2 linked regions of the Martelella mediterranea DSM 17316 genome follow. The protein of the gene in region 1 interacts with the protein of each later gene in a pairwise test. Links are inferred from orthologs where the notes say so. Each region holds a gene or a part of one and is shown in the gene's direction. Other genes may lie near its edges. The genes, in order: hfq and rho.

Region 1 (10,336 bases):
CTATTTCGCCGGGTTCGGCGATGGGCTGCCGCCCTCCGGCCTCTACGAGCGGGTGCTCAACGAGGTCGAGTATCCGCTGATCCTGGCGGCGCTGACGGCGACCCGCGGCAACCAGATCCGCGCCGCCGACCTGCTCGGCCTCAACCGCAACACGCTGCGCAAGAAGATCCGCGAACTGGGCGTTTCGGTCTATCGCAGCTCCCGCAGTTCCTGACGCTTCCAGACGCCGGTTGCAGCTTTCCGTTGCAATTGTGCCACAATCTGTTGCATATCCTCCCCATAAGGGGAAAGCGCGAGTCGTTCCAAAGGCTGCGTTCACCCGCTCCATGGGCGGCGCATGATGATGCGCCTGACCTGACAAGAAGGGCGATGATGACTGCAGAGGGCAGCATGGCGGAGACGCACTCCGTCCATCAGGAGGGGACCCACGATGGCGCGCCATACGGGCGCGGCGGCGCGCGGGCTATTCTCAGATCGCCCGGCATGTTCGTTGTCAGCGGCGCGCTGATCACCGCCTTCCTGTCGCTTTTCATCCTGCTTGGCCTGACGCCGATCAAACCCACCGGCAAGGTGGTGATCGCGCTGGTGGCGACCAACTCCTTGTTCGTCCTCGCCATGGTGTTCCTGATCGGGCGGGAAGTCAGTCATCTGCTGAAGGCCCGCAGACGGGGAAGGGCGGCGGCGCAGCTTCATATCCGCATCGTGGCGTTGTTTTCGATCGTGGCGATCACGCCGGCCATCCTGGTGGCGATCTTCGCGACATTGACGCTCAACGCCGGGCTAGACCGCTGGTTTGCGCTCAGGACCCAGTCCATCGTTCAGTCCTCGCTCAATGTGGCGCAGGCCTATATGATGGAGAACGCCAGCTATCTACAGGGCCAGACGCTCTCCATGGGCAACGATCTGGAGCGAAACCGGTCGCTCTATCTGCTCGACCGCCGGGGCTTTTCCGACCTGATGGCGCGGCAAGCGCGCGGGCGCGGCCTGCTCGGCGCCTCGCTGGTGCGCGCGGATGGTAGCGTCATCGTCGAGGCCGATCTCGGTGACGACAAGCCGCTGCCTGACATTCCCAAGGACGCGCTGGAAAAGGCCGCCGCCGGCACGCCGACGCTGATCCCGCCGGGCGATACCAATCTGGTCGGCGCGATCATCGCACTCGAGGCGATCCCCGACAGCCTGCTCTACACCGTCCGTGCCGTCGACCCGACCGTGATGGGCGCGATGCGGATGATCGAGGACAACGTCTCCGAATACAGTTCGATGGAGGAGGGCCGGGTCTCTATCCAGGTCGCCTTCGCCGTGCTCTATCTCGGCTTCGCGCTGATCGTTCTGCTTGCCGCGATCTGGACCGGCATCGCGGTTGCCGACCGCATCGTACTGCCGATCCGCATGCTGATCGGGGCCGCCGACCAGGTCGCCTCCGGCGACATGAAGGTCGCCGTGCCGGTGCGCTCCATCGACGGCGATGTCGGCAGGCTTTCCAGCACGTTCAACAAGATGGTCGCCGAAATCCGCGAGCAGCAGCGCGAAATCCTTGTCGCCAAGGACGAGGTCGATGACCGCCGCCGGTTTATCGAGGCCGTGCTTTCCGGGGTGACAGCGGCGGTGATCGGCGTCGATGAAAATCGCATGGTCACGATCGTGAACGTCTCCGCCGGCGAGCTTCTGGCGGCAAGGGACGACGAATTGCTCGGCCGCAAGCTGGAGGAAATTTCGCCCGAGATCGATCTGGTGATGACCGCTGCGATGCGCCGCAGCCGGCAGAATTTCCGCCAGCAGATCAATCTCGTGCGGCTCGGCAAGGAGCGCACGCTTTCGGTTCAGGTGACGCGCGAGGATTCGCGCGACGGCTCCAATGCCTATGTCATCACGCTCGATGACATCACCGATCTGATCATCGCCCAGCGCTCCACCGCCTGGGCGGACGTGGCGCGGCGTATCGCCCACGAGATCAAGAACCCGCTGACCCCAATCCAGCTTTCGGCGGAACGGATCAAGCGCCGCTTCGGCCGCAAGATCGAGGACGAGGAAGACCGCAAGGTCTTCGATCAATGTACTGATACAATCGTCCGGCAGGTCGGCGATATCGGCCGGATGGTGGACGAGTTCTCCTCCTTTGCCCGCATGCCGAAGCCTTCCAAGACCCGGGGCGATCTGCGCACGATCCTTTCCGACGCGATTTTTCTGCTGGAGATGGGGCGCACCGACGTCACCTTCATGCGCGATTTTGGCGATGAGCCGCTGACGGGGCTGTTTGACGATCGCATGCTTGGCCAGGCCTTCGGAAACCTGATCAAGAACGCCGTCGAAGCCATTGAAGCCGTTCCGACAAATGAGTTCGACGGCGAGCGCAAGATACTGGTTCGGGCCGCGCATGACGAAACCCGTGATCGCTACGTCATCGACTTCATCGACAACGGCAAGGGATTGCCGCTCGAAAATCGCCACATGATCCTTGAGCCATACATAACCATGCGCGAAAAGGGCACGGGGCTTGGTCTCGCGATCGTCCGCAAGATCATCGAGGAGCATGGCGGCAAACTCGAACTGCATGATGCGCCCCACGATTTCGCCGGCGGGCGAGGGGCGATGATCCGCGTTGAACTGCCGCATATCCACGACGGCGAGCGCCAGGAAACGGACAGGGAGAAACAAGATGGCCTCTGATATTCTTGTCGTCGACGACGAAGCCGATATCCGCGATATCGTCTCGGGCATCCTGTCCGACGAGGGACACGAAACCAGGGTTGCCCATGACAGCGATAGCGCGCTGGCGGCGATTGCCGACCGGGTTCCGCGCCTGATCTTCCTCGATATCTGGATGCAGGGGAGCCGGCTCGACGGGTTGGCGCTGCTGGAGGAAATCAAGTCGCGCTACGCCGATCTGCCGGTGGTCATGATCTCCGGTCACGGCAATATCGAGACGGCGGTCTCCTCCATCAAGCGCGGCGCTTTCGATTTCATCGAAAAGCCATTCAAGGCCGACCGGCTGGTGCTGATCGCCGAACGCGCGCTGGAGAATTCGCGGCTGAAGAACGAGGTGCAGGAACTCAAGCGCAAGAGCGGCGACCCGGAAGAGCTCGTTGGTTCCTCGCTGCTGGTGTCACAGCTGCGCCAGATGGTGGACAAGGTTGGGCCCACCAACTCCCGCGTGATGATCTTCGGCCCCTCCGGCTCCGGCAAGGAGGTGGTGGCGCGGCTGATGCACAAGAAGAGCCTACGCGCCGAGGGGCCGTTCGTGGCGCTGAACGCCGCGGCGATCACGCCTGAAAACATGGAGACCGAGCTTTTCGGCGTCGAAGCCGGCGGCGGACGGACGCGCAAGACCGGCGCGCTGGAGCGCGCCCATCGCGGCACGCTCTATCTGGACGAGATCGGCGAGATGCCGCTGGAAACCCAGAAAAAGATCCTGCGCGTGCTGGTCGATCAACAGTTCGAGCGGGTCGGCGGCAGCCGGCGGGTGTCGGTCGATGTCCGTATCCTGTCCTCGACCGCGCTCGACCTTCAGGCGCGGATCGACGAGGGTCAGTTCCGGCAGGACCTGTTTCACAGGCTGGCGGTGGTGCCGGTGCGTATTCCCTCGCTCTCCGAACGGCGCGAGGATATTCCCTTCCTTGTCGATTTCGTCATGCGTCAGCTTTGCGAACAGGCCGGCATCCGCCAGCGCTCGATCGGCGATGATGCGATGGCGATCCTGCAGGCCCATGACTGGCCCGGCAATATCAGGCAGTTGCGCAACAATCTGGAGCGGCTGCTGATCCTGTCGCGCGAGGAGGACGCGTCCGCGCCGATCTCCGCCGACCTGCTGCCGGCCGACCTTTCCGACGTGTTGCCGCAGATCCAGACTTCAGGCGATGCGCATATCATGACGCTGCCGCTGAGAGAGGCGCGCGAGCGCTTTGAACGCGACTATCTGATGGCGCAGATCAACCGGTTCGGCGGGAACATTTCGCGCACCGCCGAATTTGTCGGGATGGAGCGATCCGCGCTGCACCGCAAGCTTAAGTCGCTTGGCATTTAGGCCAAAACCGGGCAGATTGCGGCCAACTGAACTTACCAAACCCCAGAGGGGTTCTTATGAAAATCATCATCTGCGGCGCTGGTCAGGTCGGTTTCGGCATCGCCGAACGGCTTTCCCAGGAATATAACGACGTCTCCGTTATCGACACGTCCGCGTCGCTCATCACTGCCATCACCGAGCTTCTGGACGTGCGCGGCTATGTCGGCCACGGCGCCCATCCCGACATGCTGGCCAAGGCCGGCGCCGATCAGGCGGACATGATCATCGCCGTGACGCTGCATGACGAGATCAACATGGTCGCCTGCCAGGTGGCGCATTCGCTGTTCAACGTGCCGACCAAGATTGCCCGCATCCGTTCGCAAAGCTATCTGCATTCGCATTATTCGGACCTGTTCTCGCGCGATCACATGCCGATCGATGTCACGATTTCGCCGGAAGTCGAAGTCGGCAAGATGGTGCTCAGGCGCATCTCCTTCCCCGGCGCGACCGATATCGTGCGCTTCGCCGACGAGAAGATCGCGATGCTCGCGGTTGAGTGCAACGACGACTGCCCGGTCCTGAACACGCCGCTCGTCCAGCTCAGCCAGTTGTTTCCGGACCTGAACGCGACCGTGACCGGGATCTATCGCCATGAAGAGGTGATCATTCCGCATTCGACCGACCAGATTCTCGCCGGCGACCTTGTCTATGTGGTTTGCGAGCACGAGCATATCCGGCGCACGCTGGCGCTGTTCGGTCATGAGGAGCAGGAGGCGCGGCGGATCGTGATCGCCGGCGGCGGCAATATCGGCTTCTTCGTCGCCAAGTCGATCGAGGACCTGCAGCCCAAGACCCGCATCAAGATGATCGAGCAGGACCGTGACAAGGCGGTGGCGGTGTCGGACGCGCTGCACCACGGCATCGTCATCCATGGCTCGGCGCTCGACCAGAACATCATGGTGCAGGCCGATGTGCCCGACGCCCATCTGATGGTCGCGCTGACCAATAACGACCAGACCAATATCCTGGCCTCGGTGATCGCCAAGCAGCTCGGCTGCAAGTCCAATCTGGCGCTCCTGAACAACCCGTCGTTCCACGATGTCACCAAATCGCTCGGTATCGATGCCTATATCAATCCGCGCGCGGTCACGATCTCGCGGGTGCTTCAGCATGTGCGCAAGGGGCGCATCCGCTCGGTCTACGCGGTGCAGAAGGGTGCTGCGGAGGTGATCGAGGCGGAGGCGCTCGCGACATCGCCGCTGGTCGGCACGCCGTTCCGCGACCTCGACCTGCCCGACGGCATCCGCATCGGCGCGATCTACCGGGGTGAGGAGGTCATCCGGCCGCATGGCGATCTCAAGATCAAGGCGCATGACCGGGTGATCCTGTTTGCCGCCGCTTCTGCGGTGCGGCACGTCGAGCAGCTTTTCCGGGTTTCGATCCAGTATTTTTGAGCGGGACGGCCCGCTCTCAAGGCCCCGGAAAAAGCGGTCTCGCCGGCTCATGTTTTTCGCCGTTGCGGAAGCGCCGGTGATTTGCTACCAAAAGTTCATGATCTGTTGCCTGGACGTTTCGATGGCAACGAAGAGGTGGAACCGGCTCCGGCCGGCAAGAGAAAGAAAGTAGCGGCGCAATGGCGGAACGTTCTCAGAATTTGCAGGATCTTTTTCTCAACACGGTTCGCAAACAGAAAATTTCCCTGACGATCTTCCTGATCAACGGGGTCAAGCTGACGGGCGTGGTTACGTCGTTCGACAATTTCTGTGTCCTGCTGCGTCGTGACGGTCATTCCCAGCTTGTCTACAAGCACGCCATTTCGACGATCATGCCCGGCCAGCCGGTGCAGATGTTCGAAGGCGATGACAACGCTTCCTGATAGGTGAGCTTCCATTTCCGATAATACCCAATTTCCCGAGAGCGAATACGAGAACAGGGATTCCTCCCGCGTTCTCGTAATCGTGCCGGTTATCAAGCAGTCGCGGGCCGAAGCCGAACGCACCGCGCTTTCCGCGCGCGCGCCCGAAAGCCGTCTGCAGGAGGCCGAGGGCCTTGCCCGCGCGATCGGGCTCGAGGTCGCGGCCTCGGAGATCGTGACGATCAACGATCCGCGACCGGCGACCCTGCTAGGAACCGGCAAAATCGAAGAGCTTGACGCCGTTCTGGACGAGAACAATATCGGCCTCGTGGTTGTGGATCATCCGCTGTCGCCGGTTCAGCAGCGCAATCTCGAAAAGGCCTGGGTTGCCAAGGTGATCGACCGGACCGGCCTGATTCTCGAAATCTTCGGCGAGCGCGCCTCCACTAAGGAGGGCCGGCTGCAGGTCGAACTCGCGCATCTCAATTACCAGCGCGGCCGTCTTGTCAGAAGCTGGACCCACCTTGAGCGCCAGCGCGGCGGTGGCGGCTTCATGGGCGGTCCCGGCGAAACCCAGATCGAGGCGGACCGCCGGATGCTGCGCGAGCGCATTACCAAGCTCGAACGCGAACTGGAACAGGTGGTCCGCACCCGAAAGCTTCACCGCTCCAAGCGCAAGAAGGTGCCGCATCCGATCGTGGCGCTGGTGGGCTACACCAATGCCGGCAAGTCGACCCTGTTCAACCGGATCACCGGGGCAGGGGTGCTGGCCGAGGACATGCTGTTTGCAACCCTCGACCCGACTCTGCGCCGGATGAAGCTCCCGCATGGCCGCACGGTGATCCTCTCCGACACAGTCGGTTTCATCTCGGACCTGCCGACTCATCTGGTCGCCGCCTTCCGCGCGACGCTGGAGGAGGTGCTGGAGGCGGATCTGATCCTTCATGTCCGCGACATGGCCGACCCTGCCCGCGATGCGCAATCGGCCGATGTGCTGCGCATCCTGGGCGAACTCGGCATTGACGAGGCCGAGCAGAATGCCCGCATTCTGGAGGTCTGGAACAAGGTGGATCTTTTGGGCCCGGAAGAGCATGACGCCATGATGGCGCGGGCGTCCTCCACCGAGAACGTCATGGCCGTCTCCGCCATTTCCGGCGAGGGCGTCGACGCGCTTGTCGACCGCATCGCCGACCGGCTTGCCGGCGTCCTGACGGAAACGACCATCACGCTTTCGCCCGATCAATTGCACCTGCTGCCTTGGCTTTACGAGCACGCTCTTGTCGACGAACGCCGCGATCTCGAGGATGGCTCCGTCAGCCTCGACCTGCGGCTCGCCGGCGGCGAGGCCCAGCGGCTGGAGAGCATGCTGGCGGAGTGATTCCGGGACGGATCAGGCGTTCGCGCCGGAACGGGCTGCGAAGACCTCCTTTGCCGCGAACAGGCCGTTGAGCGCGGCGGGAAAGCCGGCATAGACCGACATCTGCATGATGGTTTCGACGATTTCCTCCTGGCTCACCCCGACATTGAGGCCTGCTTCGATGTGAACCTTGAGCTGAGGGACTGCGTTTCCGAGCGCGGTGAGGGCGGCGACCGTGGCAATCTCGCGTTCGCGCAAGCCGAGCCCGGGGCGGGCATAGATATCGCCGAAGGGGAATTCAAAGACATAACGGGCGAAATCGGGGGCGATATCATCGAGCGCGTCGATGACATTCTGTCCCGCCTGCCCGTCGATGGCCGCCAGCATGCGCTTGCCGCGGTCCAGGCGGGTTTCGCCGATTGTCTGGTTCTGTTCATTCATCACGTCATCAATCCTTGTTGCGATCATTTCCGGCATAGCCGGCGATTTTGTCGTCGAGGACATCAAGACAGGACTGGAGTTCGAGAACGTGCTCGCGCACCGCATCACGATGCTGTTCGAGCAGGCACTGACGCTGCTTTTCCGTAGCCGGACCCTGCCGTCTGAGTTCGGCATAGCGCAACATTTGCCGGATCGGCATGCCGGTGGTCTTCAAGCGGCCGAGAAATTCGATCCAGACCAGCGCCGATGCGTCGTAGTCGCGATGGCCTGAGCGATCGCGGTCGGCATCGGGCAAAAGGCCGATCTTCTCGTAATAGCGGAGGGTATGCGCCGTCAGGCCGGAGCGCTTTGCGAGTTCACCAATCTTCATCGAAGTCCTGCTTTCGTCACGACGCTGGCAAAGCTACGGCTTCGAGCGCGCTCTAAGTCAACGGTCAAAAGACGAGGACGACGAAAAAAGTTCCGGCTATTCGGAAAGCTGCCGCTCGATCGCCTTGGCATCCTGCCAGAGCGCTTCCATGCGTTCCAGCGTAGCGGCGTCGAGCGTTTCGCCCGACGCATTGAGCGATTCCTCGATATGGTTGAAGCGGCGGCGGAATTTGGTGTTGGTGCCGCGCAGCGCCTGTTCGGGATCGGTCTTCGTGTGGCGGGCGAGGTTGACGGCGGCGAAGATCAGGTCGCCGAGTTCGTCCGAGATTCGCGATTTGTCGCCGGCCTGAAACGCTTCGCGCAACTCGCCGATCTCCTCCTCGAACTTGGCGAGGATCGGTTCCGGCTCGGACCAGTCGAAGCCCACGCGGGCGGCATGCTCCTGAAGCTTCAGCGCCTCCGTCAGCGCCGGGAAGGAACGCTGGACGCCACCGAGATGGCCGGCCTTGAAATCCTCGGTAATCCCGCTTTTCACCCGCCGTTCGGCGCGCTCGGCCTTTTCCTTCCGCTTGATCTCGTCCCACTGGATCTTGACCGCTTCCGGCGTATCCGCCGCGTTGACGGCGAAGACATGCGGGTGGCGGCGTATCATCTTGGCGGTGATCGCGTGGACGACATCGCCGAAGGAAAACAGCCCCTTTTCCTCCGCCATGCGGGCGTGAAACACGACCTGCAGCAACAGATCGCCGAGTTCGTCGCAGAGATCATCGAAATCCTTGCGCTCGATCGCGTCGGCCACCTCATAGGCTTCCTCGATCGTGTAAGGCTTGATGCTGTCGAAATCCTGTTTCAGGTCCCACGGGCACCCGGTTTCGGGCGTGCGAAGGGCGGCCATGATGTCCAGAAGACGCGTGATGTCGCGGGAGGCTTCCACGGTTTGAGACTCCGTCTTGCTTTCGGGGCGGGCGTTAGCCGAGCGGTATTTTGGTCTCGCCCTTGTGGGCCTGATAGGTGTCGGAGGCAAGGGCGTAGGTTTTGCGAATACCGTCAATCCGATCTATGAAGCCGGTGCGCGCTGGTTCCGGGCATGCCTCCGCCATGTCGATGATCGAGCGCGCGGTGAAGAAGGCGTTCTTGCGGCGGTAGCCGCCCGGCTCCAGGCCGTAAAGCTCCTTCATGATCTTCAGATCGTGGGGAATGGCGAAGCTGTCGCGCGAATCCTCATGGCTGAAGAAATAGAAGTAATTGTCGAATCCGGCCCAGGTGATCGCCGACATGCACATGGTGCAGGGTTCATGGGTCGAGAGGAAGAGCAGATCACGCGTGGCTGGCGGGTCGGGCAGTTCGTAGAACTGTTTCAGCGTATGGACCTCGCCGTGCCAGAGCGGATTGCTGGTCTCGTCATTGGTGCCGGCGATCACCAGGGAGAGATCGTCCTTGCGCAGGATGGCCGCGCCGAAAACCTTGTTGCCGCCGCTGACGCCCTTGAGCGTCTTGGGCAGGATATCGTCTTCGATCACGGCGAGAAGGCGGTCGGTGAGGGTCTTGTCGTCCACGTCGATTCCCCGTTCAGAAGGTTGCACAGCCTGACTTAAAGGAACATTGGCGGGCGAGCGCAAGCCTCGGCCTGGCCCTGCAGGTAAATTTGCCCTGCATTGCGCGGAATTGAGGAATGAAATGTTCCATCCCGCGCGCCCGCGCATTTTCGTTTCTTCAAACATTGCCGCCGCAGAGCGATTGTTGTGCCAATCTTGAGAAGGACTGTGCGCAATGGGCACGAAAGACGATTTGTTGACGACTTTCCCGGCGTTTTTCCGGGTCGATGGCCGCAAGGTCGCGATTTTCGGCGGCGGCGACGAGGCTTTCGCCAAGGCCCGGCTGATGGCAAAGACCTCCGCCGTGATTGCAGCTTATGCCGAGAACGCCGAGGACGACTACCGCGCGTTTCTCGCCGAGCAGGGCTACCAGTTGGTGGAGGACGCTTTCTCGCCCGCGCAATTCGAAGGCGCGGTGTTGGTGTTCGCCGCGACCGGAATCAGCGATCAGGACCACCTGATCGCCGAGGCGGCCCGTGCGGCCTCCATCCCTGTCAACGCCGTGGACCAGAAGGACGATTGCGACTTCTATACGCCCGCTCTGGTCACGCGTCCTCCGATCGCCGTCGCCATCGGAACCGAGGGGGCCGGTCCGGTGCTGGCGCAGATGATCCGGGCGCAGATCGACACCATGCTGCCGCGCTCGCTCGGGCCGCTGGCGCAGCTCGCCAACCGCCTGCGCGACAAGGTTGACGCCAATATTCCGCGGGGTGCGCCGC
Region 2 (10,470 bases), 2.3 Mb from region 1 along the record:
CCAGTATCGTGAAAAAGTCGCCCTCGATTTTCGAAAACAGTTGCACGCCCGGTCCTTCAAGCTGGTAAACGCCGGAGGAAAAAAGCACCTCATCCGGTAGCAGCGCGAGATAGCGATCGATCGCCGCCTCACCGAGTGTGCGCATGGTGAGCCGCGCCGTCTCCGCGGCTTCGAAGACAATTTCGCCGTCTCTGGCGATGGCGAATGCGCTGATCAGCGAATGGCTTTTGCCCGAAAGCCGCTTGAGATGATCGCGGGCCTCTTCCCGGCTTTCCGGCTTGGAATAGGGCCGGCCTTCGAATTCCATGACCTGGTCGCCACCGATCACAAAAGCATTTTCCGCCCGCGCCGAAACAGCGAGCGCCTTTTCGCGCGACAGCAGAGCCGCCAGGAAGGCGGGTGTTGCGCCCGTCTTCAGATAGGGCGCTTCGACGGCGCGCTCGTCGACATCGGGCTTTTTGGCGGTGAAGACGAGTCCGGCATTTGCGAGCAGCGCCCGGCGCGAGGGGCTGGTCGAGGCAAGCACGATCGCGGGTTTTTCATAGGTAGCGCTCATGTCTCTCCTTCCGGCCTTGTCAGCCGCGCTGGTGTTTCAGGGCGAGGATGGCGGCCGCCGTCTCCTCGATCGAGCGGCGCGTGACATCGATGATCGGCCAGTCGTTTCGGGCGGCCAGCGAGCGGGCATATTTCAGCTCCTCGGCAATGACGGCGCGGTCGGTATAATCGCTCTTGCCGTGATCGCCGCCGGCGCCGAATTCACGATATTCGCGCACCTGCGAAATCCGCCCCGTGGACGCGATCAGGCAGACGATCAGCGGCTTTTCAGCGCTGTAGAGACTGTCCGGCAGGGCAACCCCCGGCACGATCGGGATATTGGCCGCCTTGACGCCGCGATTGGCGAGATAGACGCATGTCGGCGTTTTCGATGTCCGGCTGATCCCCAGTATGACGATATCGGCCTCGTCATAGGTCTCGGGCATCTGGCCGTCATCATGTTCCATGGTGAAATTCAGCGCCTCGATGCGGGCGAAATAATCCTCGTTGAGGCTGTGCTGGGCGCCGACGCGGCGTTGCAGCGTGGTGCCGAGATAGGACTGGAAGACGGCGGCCACCGGCTCCAGCACATTGACGCTCGGCACGCCCATGTCGCGACACATTTCGTGGATCAGGGCGGAAAGCTCCTCGTTGACCACGGTATAAAGCACGATGCCCGGCGCATCATCGATCGCGCGCAGCACGGTGAGCAGCTGCTTGCGGCTTCTGATGAGCGGATAGACATGCTCGATCGGCTCATGACCGCCGAACTGGGCGGATACCGCGCGGCCCGCCGAGATCAGCGTTTCGCCCGTCGAATCGGAGATCAGATGCAGGTGAAAGAAGTTTTTCCGGTTTTCCACGATGTCCTTCGCCTGCTGTTCATAACATTGGAGAAACCGGGACGAAAAATCTCATCCGGTTTTCGCCTGTGGGCAGTGCGCGTGTTTATCCACATATGCTCAAATGACGGAAGCGTGAAATCCAGCCTGTTGAAAACGGGGACAATGCCGACCATCGCACCGCTTTGCCGTGGGTTTTACACAGGGTTTCCGTCTTGCGCCAGAGCCGGGAGGCGTTGAATCCATTGAGGTGAACAGCGAAATCCCCGGTTTGCCGAAATCACGGTTCCAAAAATCATCGATGCGAAACTGGAAACCGGGGAAATGACTCATAACTGCGGCAAAAGCTTTAATCCTTGATCGTCACAGACTCTAAGAAATAAAAGAAACCGAAGATAACAAGATTCATTTAGAGGCGAGGCTGGGGATATGGCGAAAAGAGCACTGGAACGGGTGCTGGATGGCGAAACCGTAAACCCGCCGCCGATCTGGCTGATGCGCCAGGCAGGACGCTATCTGCCGGAGTACCGCGCCGTGCGGGAGAAGGCCGGAGGCTTTCTGAACCTCTGCTATAATCCGGATTTTGCAACGGAAGTGACGCTGCAGCCGATCAGGCGATATGGCTTTGACGCGGCGATCCTGTTTTCCGACATTCTGGTCATTCCCGATGCGCTGAAGCGCAATGTCCGCTTTGAGGCCGGGGAAGGACCGAGACTTGATCCGATCAACGCAGACGGCATCTTGGCTCTTGAAAAGAGCTATGACGCAGGCCGGCTCGATCCGGTCATCGAAGCGGTGAGGCGGATACGCCGGGAGTTACCGGAGGAAACGGCGCTGCTCGGTTTCTGCGGCGCGCCCTTTACCGTGGCGACCTATATGATTGCCGGACGCGGCACCCCCGACCAGGCGCCGGCGCGGCTGTTTGCCTATCGCCACAGACGCGAATTCCTGAAACTGCTCGACTACCTTGCCGATCTCTCGGCCGATTACCTGATCCGCCAGCTTGAGGCCGGCGCCGGCGCGGTGCAGATCTTCGACAGCTGGGCCGGTGTGCTCGGCGAGGAGGATTTTGCCGACTTTGCTGCGGCACCCGTCGCGCGGATCGTTGCGAAAGTGCGGGCGGCGCATCCGGAGGCGAAGATCATCGCCTTCGCCAAGGGCGCGGGCCCCAACCTCGCCTCGTATCGCGCCAAGACTGGCGCGGACGCGATCGGCCTCGACTGGACGGTGCCTCTTGCCATCGCCAGAGACCTGCAGAAGGATGGGCCAGTGCAGGGCAATCTTGACCCGCTTTCCGTGGTCGCCGGCGGCCATGCGATGAAAAGCCGCGCCCTTGCCATTCTCGAAGCGCTTGCGGACGGACCGCTGATCTTCAATCTTGGCCACGGAATCACGCCCGAGGCCGATCCGGAGCATGTGGCAGCGCTTGTCCGGCTCGTGAGAGGCGAAGAATAATTTTTTTCAAGAGGGAGGATGCCTGATGGCAGAGCAGAACAATGCCGGCAGCAAGGCGGCAGGACGGGCCATGACGGCGCTGCTGGCGTTTCTGGCGCTCTGTCTTGGCATCTACATCTTTGACCGCGATAATTTCTATCTCTGGGCCAAGGCAATCCACATCATGGCGGTGATCGCCTGGATGGCCGGCATGTTCTATCTGCCGCGCCTGTTCGTCTACCATGCCGATACAACGCCCGGTTCGGAAAGCTCGGAAACCTTCAAGGTCATGGAATACCGGCTGATGAAGGCAATCATGAACCCGGCCATGATTCTGACATGGATCTTCGGTCTATACCTCGCCTGGGAGGGATACCGGTTTTCCGGCGGTTGGCTGCATGTCAAGATTCTGGCGGTTTTTGTGCTATCCGGGGTGCATGGCTATTTCAGCAGGGCGATGAAGGATTTTGCGGCCGACAAGCGTATAAAGAGCGCGAAACACTGGCGGATCGTGAACGAGGCGCCGACCGTTTTGATGATCATTATCGTCATAATGGTGGTTTTGAAGCCGTTTTAATCATTTGATGAACGGATTAGGCCGGTTTCAGCGATAAAAATGCGGTTTTTGCTCTTGTAACGTCAGCGGCAAATCAGTATCTTCCGGCCACTCATCCAAAAGGCTGTGCGAAAGTATCCCCCTTTGCCAATCCGAATTGGCACTGCTCTACCAGCGCAACCGGCCTTGCTATCATCATGACAACATCACGGTTTTCTTCATGTCTCAAATGAAGCTTCAGGAACTGAAGAGTAAAACGCCTACCGATCTCCTTGCCTTTGCCGAATCTGTCGAAGTCGAGGGCGCGAGCACCTTGCGCAAACAGGAACTCATGTTTGCCATCCTCAAGATGCTTGCGGCCCAGGACGTCGAGATCATCGGCGAGGGCGTTGTCGAGGTCCTTCAGGACGGTTTCGGGTTCCTGCGTTCGGCCAATGCCAACTATCTTCCCGGCCCGGACGATATCTATATTTCGCCTTCCCAGATCCGCCGCTTCGCGCTGAAGACCGGCGACACGGTTGAAGGGCCGATCCGCGGACCGAAGGAAGGCGAGCGGTATTTCGCGCTGCTCAAGGTCAACACCATCAATTCCGACGATCCGGAAAAGATCCGTCACAAGGTCCATTTCGACAATCTGACGCCGCTCTATCCCGATGAGCGCTTCAAGATGGAGCTCGACAACCCGACCTCGAAGGACAACTCCGCCCGCGTCATCGATCTGGTCGCGCCGCTCGGCAAGGGCCAGCGTGGCCTGATTGTCGCCCCGCCGCGCACCGGCAAGACGGTACTCTTGCAGAATATCGCCCATTCGATCACCGCCAATCACCCCGAATGTTTCCTGATTGTGCTCTTGATCGATGAGCGGCCCGAGGAAGTGACCGACATGCAGCGTTCGGTGAAGGGCGAAGTGGTCTCATCCACCTTCGACGAACCGGCCGTACGCCACGTGCAAGTTGCTGAAATGGTTATCGAAAAGGCAAAGCGCCTGGTGGAGCACGGCCGCGATGTCGTGATCCTGCTCGATAGTATCACCCGTCTCGGCCGCGCCTACAACACGGTCGTTCCGTCCTCCGGCAAGGTGCTGACCGGCGGTGTCGACGCCAATGCGCTGCAGCGGCCGAAGCGCTTCTTCGGTGCCGCGCGCAATATCGAGGAGGGCGGTTCGCTGACGATCATCGCAACGGCGCTGATCGATACCGGCAGCCGTATGGACGAGGTGATCTTCGAGGAATTCAAGGGCACCGGCAATTCCGAAATCGTGCTCGACCGCAAGGTGGCCGACAAGCGCATCTTCCCGGCCATGGACATTCTCAAGTCCGGCACCCGCAAGGAAGACCTGCTCGTGCCGCGCCAGGACCTGCAGAAGATCTTCGTCCTCCGCCGCATCCTCGCGCCCATGGGCACCACGGACGGCATCGAATTCCTGATCGACAAGCTGAAGCAGACCAAGAACAACGCCGAATTCTTCGAATCGATGAATACCTGAGCGGGGGCTGTTCCGCAGGGAAGCTTCGTTGCAAGATCGACGTATGATGGCGCTAGGCCCAGACGATTAAGTATGGCGTTGCCGCATAGCCCCCAAATCTTCTCGCCCCGGAGGGGAGAGATGTCGCGAAAGCGACAGTGAGGGGGGAGCCTATCCCCGCGAACGCCCTCACGATTTGAAATGCTGCTTTACCCTCACTGCCCCTTTCGGGGCATCTCTCCCGCCAGCGGGAGAAAATATTAGGAGCAAGCGGTAACGCCTTGCCCATGCGGCAGCGGATTAATGGCGCGTCGCTCCATACTGATAAGATATTGAAATAAAACAGGTTTCTCTAAAATGTCCGCTGCCGGCGACACCATCTACGCGCTATCGAGCGGCGCCTTGCCTTCCGGCGTGGCGGTGGTGCGGGTGTCGGGAAAAGACGCGTTTTCCTGTTGCCGAGCGATTACCGGCGAAGTGCCCGCGCCGCGCAAGGCGCGCCTGATGAGGCTTGTCGACGCGGCAGGTTCGCCCATCGACACGGCTCTGGTTCTGGTTTTTGCGGGGCCGGCCTCCTTCACCGGCGAGGATTGCATCGAGTTCCAGCTTCATGGCGGGCGCGCAGTGGTGCGGGCGCTGCTCGATCGATTGGCCGGTCTGGGGCTGCGGCATGCCGAGGCCGGAGAGTTTACCCGCCGGGCCTTTGAAAACGGCAAGATCGATCTGGTCGAGGCCGAAGGGCTTTCCGACATGATTGGCGCCGAAACCGAGATGCAGCGCCGGCTGGCGCTGGAACAGGCAGGCGGGGGCCTTTCCGAGCTCTATGACGGCTGGGCGCGCGAACTGACCCATGCGCGGGCGATGATCGAAGCCGAACTCGATTTTTCCGATGAGGACGATATTCCCGGTTCGGTTTCTGCCACGATCTGGGGCACAGTCGAGGAAGTCGGTCACCAGATCGAAAGTCACATTGCCGGCAGCAGGGCAGGGGAGATCATTCGCGATGGTTATCGCGTGGTAATCGCCGGTCCTCCCAATGCCGGAAAATCCAGCCTTCTGAACGCGCTGGCGCGGCGCGATGTCGCGATCGTTACCGACGTCGCCGGCACCACGCGCGATATTCTGGAGGTTTATCTCGACCTGGATGGCTACGCCGTTCGGCTGTGCGACACTGCTGGTCTACGCGAAAGCGATGATGTCGTCGAGGCGGAAGGCATGCGCCGGGCAAGGGCCCTGCTCGAGGAGGCGGATTTGATCCTTTCCCTCGGTGACATAGGGGCGGGCCAGCCGGCGGAGCGCTTCGAAGGCGAGTGCCTTCGGATCGGCACCAAGGCGGATATCGGCAACCAAACCGGGGCTGACTTTGACCTGCTGATTTCGTCGCGCACAGGCGCTGGCATGGATCGTCTGGTCGAGATGATAAAGGCGCGGCTTGAGGCCCGGCTTGCGGGCGCATCGTTGTCGCTGCCGGTGCGCGATCGCCAGGTCGGTTATCTCAAGGAAACGCTGCGTCATATTCAGGCAGCATTGGACGCCCGCGACTACTCGCCGGAGATCCCCGCTGAATCCTTGCGGCAGGCCGCTGTCGCGCTTGGCAGAATCACCGGGCGGGTGGATGTCGAGGATTTGCTGGACGTGATCTTCTCCTCGTTCTGCGTCGGCAAGTGACCCGGTTTTTGTTTCACGTGAAACAATCTTGACTCGTGCGCCGACAGTCGGCACAACGTTTTGAAAATGACCAGCCGCGCAAGCGGCGGAGAAAGGCTCCGGGCAGCGTCCCGTCGAGCCATGGAGTCACGAATGTCCTATGATGTCATCGTCATTGGCGGCGGCCATGCCGGTTGCGAGGCCGCGAGCGCCGCGGCCCGCGCCGGCGCGAAGACCGCGTTGATCACCCATCGCCGGGAAACCATCGGCGTGATGTCCTGCAATCCCGCAATCGGCGGGCTTGGCAAGGGCCATCTCGTGCGGGAGATCGATGCGCTTGATGGGCTGATGGGCCGCGTCGCCGATGCCGGCGCGATCCAGTATCGCATGTTGAACCGGCGCAAGGGGCCGGCCGTGCGCGGACCCCGCAGCCAGGCGGATCGCAAGCTCTACCGTCAGGCCATGCAGGCGGCGCTCTCTGAGATCGCAAATCTCGACATTCTCGAAGGCGATGTCTTCGATCTCGAAACCGCCAATGGCCGTGTCTCGGCGGTCATCCTCGGTGATGGTCAACGCTTCGCTTGCGCCGCGGCCGTGCTGACGACGGGCACGTTTCTGCGCGGACTTATCCATATCGGCAATAAAAAGATCCCCGCGGGTCGCGTGGGGGAGGCGGCATCTGTCGGCCTGTCGGGCACGCTATCGCGGCTTGGCCTTTCACTTGGACGGTTGAAGACCGGCACACCGGCGCGGCTCGATGGCCGCACCATCGACTGGGATTCGCTTGAGCGCCAGAGCGCGGATGCCGACCCGACGCCATTTTCATTCATGACGACGGGCGTGCGGAATCCGCAGATCAATTGCGGCATCACCCGGACCACGCAGAAGGTGCACGAGATCATTCGCAAGAATATCGGCCTGTCGGCGATGTATTCCGGCCAGATCGAAGGCGTCGGGCCGCGCTATTGTCCTTCGGTCGAAGACAAGATCATGCGGTTCGGCGATCGGGATGGGCACCAGATTTTTCTTGAGCGGGAGGGTCTCGACGATCCGACGGTCTATCCGAACGGCATTTCGACATCGCTGCCGGAAGAGGTTCAGGACGCCTTCATTCACGCCATCCCGGGTCTGGAGAAGGTGACGATCCTGCAGCCGGGCTATGCCATCGAGTATGATCATGTCGATCCGCGCGAACTGTCGGCCTCGCTTGAATTGAAAAAGCTTGGCGGTCTGTTTCTGGCGGGCCAGATCAACGGGACGACCGGTTATGAAGAGGCGGGCGCTCAGGGACTGGTGGCGGGACTGAATGCCGCGATGCTGGCGTCCGGCTCCGAGCCGGTGACCTTCTCGCGGACGGACTCCTATATCGGCGTGATGATCGATGACCTCACCACGCGGGGTGTCGCCGAACCCTACCGCATGTTCACCTCGCGCGCCGAGTATCGTCTGACGCTGCGGGCCGACAATGCCGACCAGCGGCTGACGCCGATGGCGGTGGCGCTCGGCATTGTCTCGCATGAGCGGCGGGAAAAATTCTCCTCCTATATGGCCGCGATCGATGAGGGCAGGGCGGCGCTGAAGGGCCGGTCCCTGACACCCAACGAGGCGGCGCGCCATGGGTTGAAACTCAATCAGGACGGTCAGCGTCGCAGCGCCTATGACCTGCTTGCCTATCCGGAGCAGGATTTTTCCGGGTTGACGTCGATATGGCCCGAGCTTGGCGATATGCCGGAATCCGTGCAAACCGCGCTGGAAATCGAGGCATCCTATGCTGTCTATCTCGATCGTCAGGCGGCCGATATCGCCGAGGTGCAACGCGACGAGGGGAGGGCGATACCGCTGGAGTTCGATTACGACAGCCTGTCCGGTCTCTCGAATGAGCTCAAGGGCAAGCTCTCGGCGGCGCGGCCGGCGACCATTGCCCAGGCGAGCCGCATTGACGGCATGACGCCGGCGGCGCTGTCGTTGCTGCTCGTGCGCCTGAAGCTGCGGGCGGCCTGAGCGATGAAGCTGAATGGCATCGATGTTTCACGTGAAACAGAGGCGCGGCTGGACCGCTTCGTCAGCCACTTCGAAAAATGGGCGCGCGCCATCAATCTGGTCGCGCCGTCAACGCGCCAGCAGATATGGGATCGGCATATCGCCGACAGCGCGCAGCTGTTTCAGCTGGCGCGGGGGCCCAGGACCTGGATCGATCTCGGCAGCGGTGGCGGCTTTCCGGGGATCGTAACGGCGATCTTTCTGGCCGAGGCCAATGAGGGCTGGGTGCATCTGGTCGAAAGCAACAACAAGAAGGCTTCGTTCCTGCGCACCGCGATCCGCGAGACCGGCGCGCGCGCCAGCGTTCATGCGATCCGTGCCGAGACCGCGCCGGCGGAGATCGAGCACCCGCAGCTGATGTCCGCCCGGGCGCTGGCTGCGCTCGATCAGCTGCTGGATTACGCCGCGCCCTGGTTCTCTGCAGACCCTTCCTTTCGGGCCTTTTTCCACAAGGGGCGGGATTATCAGCGCGAACTCGACAAAGCACGTGACCGATGGTCGTTCGATCTGGTAAAACATGAAAGCAAGGTCGAGCCCGGCTCCGTAATCCTCGAAATCGCGCGCCTTGCACCGGTTCTTTGAAGACAGGCGGGACGATCATGAACCAGAAAACCCGGATCATTACCGTCGCCAACCAGAAGGGCGGCGTCGGCAAGACGACGACGGCGATCAACCTGGCGACCGCGCTCGCCGCCATCGGCGAAAAGGTCCTGATCGTCGATCTCGATCCGCAGGGCAATGCCTCCACCGGGCTTGGCATCGAGCGCAATCAGCGCGAAATTTCGGCCTATGATGTGCTCATCGGCGAGAAGACGGTGGCCGAGGCCGCGGTTCACACCGCCGTGCCCAATCTTGATATCGTTCCCTCGACGCTCGATCTGCTGGGTTTCGAGCTCGAGATCGCCAGCGATCCCCGCCGTGTGTTCAAGCTGCGCGATGCGCTGTCGCACAGCGATATCAGCAATTACCGCTATGTGTTCTGCGATTGTCCGCCTTCGTTCAATCTTCTGACGATGAATGCCATGGGTGCGGCCAATGCCATTCTCGTGCCGCTACAATGCGAATTTTTCGCGTTGGAGGGCCTCAGCCAGCTTCTCGACACCGTCTCGGAGGTGCGCAGCACCATCAATCCTAAACTTGAAATCCAGGGCGTGGTGCTGACCATGTATGACAGCCGCAACAATCTTGCCCAGCAGGTGGTCAGCGATGTGCGCGACTATATGGGCGACAAGGTCTACAAGACGCTGATTCCGCGCAATGTCCGGGTCTCAGAGGCGCCGTCCTTCGGCAAGCCGGTGATCCTTTACGATCTCAAATGTCAGGGCAGCCAGGCCTATATCCAGCTTGCCTCGGAAATCATCCAGCGCGAGCGCGCGCTGGCGGCTGCCTGACGCGACAAACATGGTGAATGCGATGAGTGATGACAGTTCCAAACGGCGTCTTGGCCGCGGCCTGGCCGCCCTGATCGGCGATATCGAAAAGCCTGCCGAGACCGATGCGCCGGTCACGGCCGATCGCCGGATTCCGATCGAGTTCATCACCCGCAACCCGCGCAATCCCCGCCGCCATTTCGAGGAAGCGGATCTGCGTGATCTGGCCGCCTCCGTACGCCAGCACGGCATCGTCCAGCCGGTCGTGGTGCGCACCATCGGCACCCAGCGCTATGAAATCATCGCCGGCGAACGCCGTTGGCGCGCGGCGCAGCTTGCAGGTCTCGCCGATGTACCGGCGCTGATCCGCGATGTCGATGACCGCACGGCGCTGGAAATCGCGATTGTCGAAAACGTCCAGCGCGCCGACCTCAACCCGCTGGAAGAGGCCAATGGTTACGAGCTGCTGATCGCCGAACATGGCTATACCCAGAACGATCTCGGCGACATTATCGGCAAAAGCCGCAGCCATGTCGCTAACAGCCTGCGGCTGCTGAAGCTGCCCGAAGGGGTCCAGACAAT

The links.
Region 2: the proteins of hfq (region 1) and rho interact in binary tests that used the Escherichia coli proteins (3 or more experiments, as listed by UniProt). The link is inferred for Martelella mediterranea DSM 17316 from one-to-one orthologs.

Annotation. Positions count from the first base shown.
Region 1 is NZ_CP020330.1:3,166,736-3,177,071, forward strand. The notes cover bases 4,537-7,254. They hold hfq (RNA chaperone Hfq), read left to right. Parts: upstream 4,537-5,633; coding sequence 5,634-5,876; downstream 5,877-7,254. Other genes in these bases: trkA (Trk system potassium transporter TrkA), read left to right, coding at 4,537-5,454; hflX (GTPase HflX), read left to right, coding at 5,890-7,233; Mame_RS14835 (carboxymuconolactone decarboxylase family protein), read right to left, coding at 7,246-7,254. Also shown: ntrC (nitrogen regulation protein NR(I)), read left to right, coding at 1-214; Mame_RS14810 (sensor histidine kinase NtrY-like), read left to right, coding at 391-2,667; nitrogen assimilation response regulator NtrX, read left to right, coding at 2,657-4,021; more of trkA, read left to right, coding at 4,078-4,536; more of Mame_RS14835, read right to left, coding at 7,255-7,653; Mame_RS14840 (MerR family transcriptional regulator), read right to left, coding at 7,661-8,023; mazG (nucleoside triphosphate pyrophosphohydrolase), read right to left, coding at 8,120-8,956; Mame_RS14850 (nucleoside deaminase), read right to left, coding at 8,991-9,578; siroheme synthase CysG, read left to right, coding at 9,793-10,336. UniProt on the Escherichia coli protein: RNA chaperone that binds small regulatory RNA (sRNAs) and mRNAs to facilitate mRNA translational regulation in response to envelope stress, environmental stress and changes in metabolite concentrations.
Region 2 is NZ_CP020330.1:821,067-831,536, reverse strand. What follows is about bases 2,868-5,719. They hold rho (transcription termination factor Rho), read left to right. Parts: upstream 2,868-3,586; coding sequence 3,587-4,852; downstream 4,853-5,719. Other genes in these bases: mnmE (tRNA uridine-5-carboxymethylaminomethyl(34) synthesis GTPase MnmE), read left to right, coding at 5,189-5,719; hemJ (protoporphyrinogen oxidase HemJ), read left to right, coding at 2,868-3,387. Outside these bases: Mame_RS03775 (Maf family nucleotide pyrophosphatase), read right to left, coding at 1-556; Mame_RS03770 (pyruvate, water dikinase regulatory protein), read right to left, coding at 576-1,397; hemE (uroporphyrinogen decarboxylase), read left to right, coding at 1,806-2,831; more of hemJ, read left to right, coding at 2,857-2,867; more of mnmE, read left to right, coding at 5,720-6,499; tRNA uridine-5-carboxymethylaminomethyl(34) synthesis enzyme MnmG, read left to right, coding at 6,632-8,479; 16S rRNA (guanine(527)-N(7))-methyltransferase RsmG, read left to right, coding at 8,483-9,100; Mame_RS03735 (ParA family protein), read left to right, coding at 9,115-9,909; Mame_RS03730 (ParB/RepB/Spo0J family partition protein), read left to right, coding at 9,932-10,470. UniProt on the Escherichia coli protein: Facilitates transcription termination by a mechanism that involves Rho binding to the nascent RNA, activation of Rho's RNA-dependent ATPase activity, and release of the mRNA from the DNA template.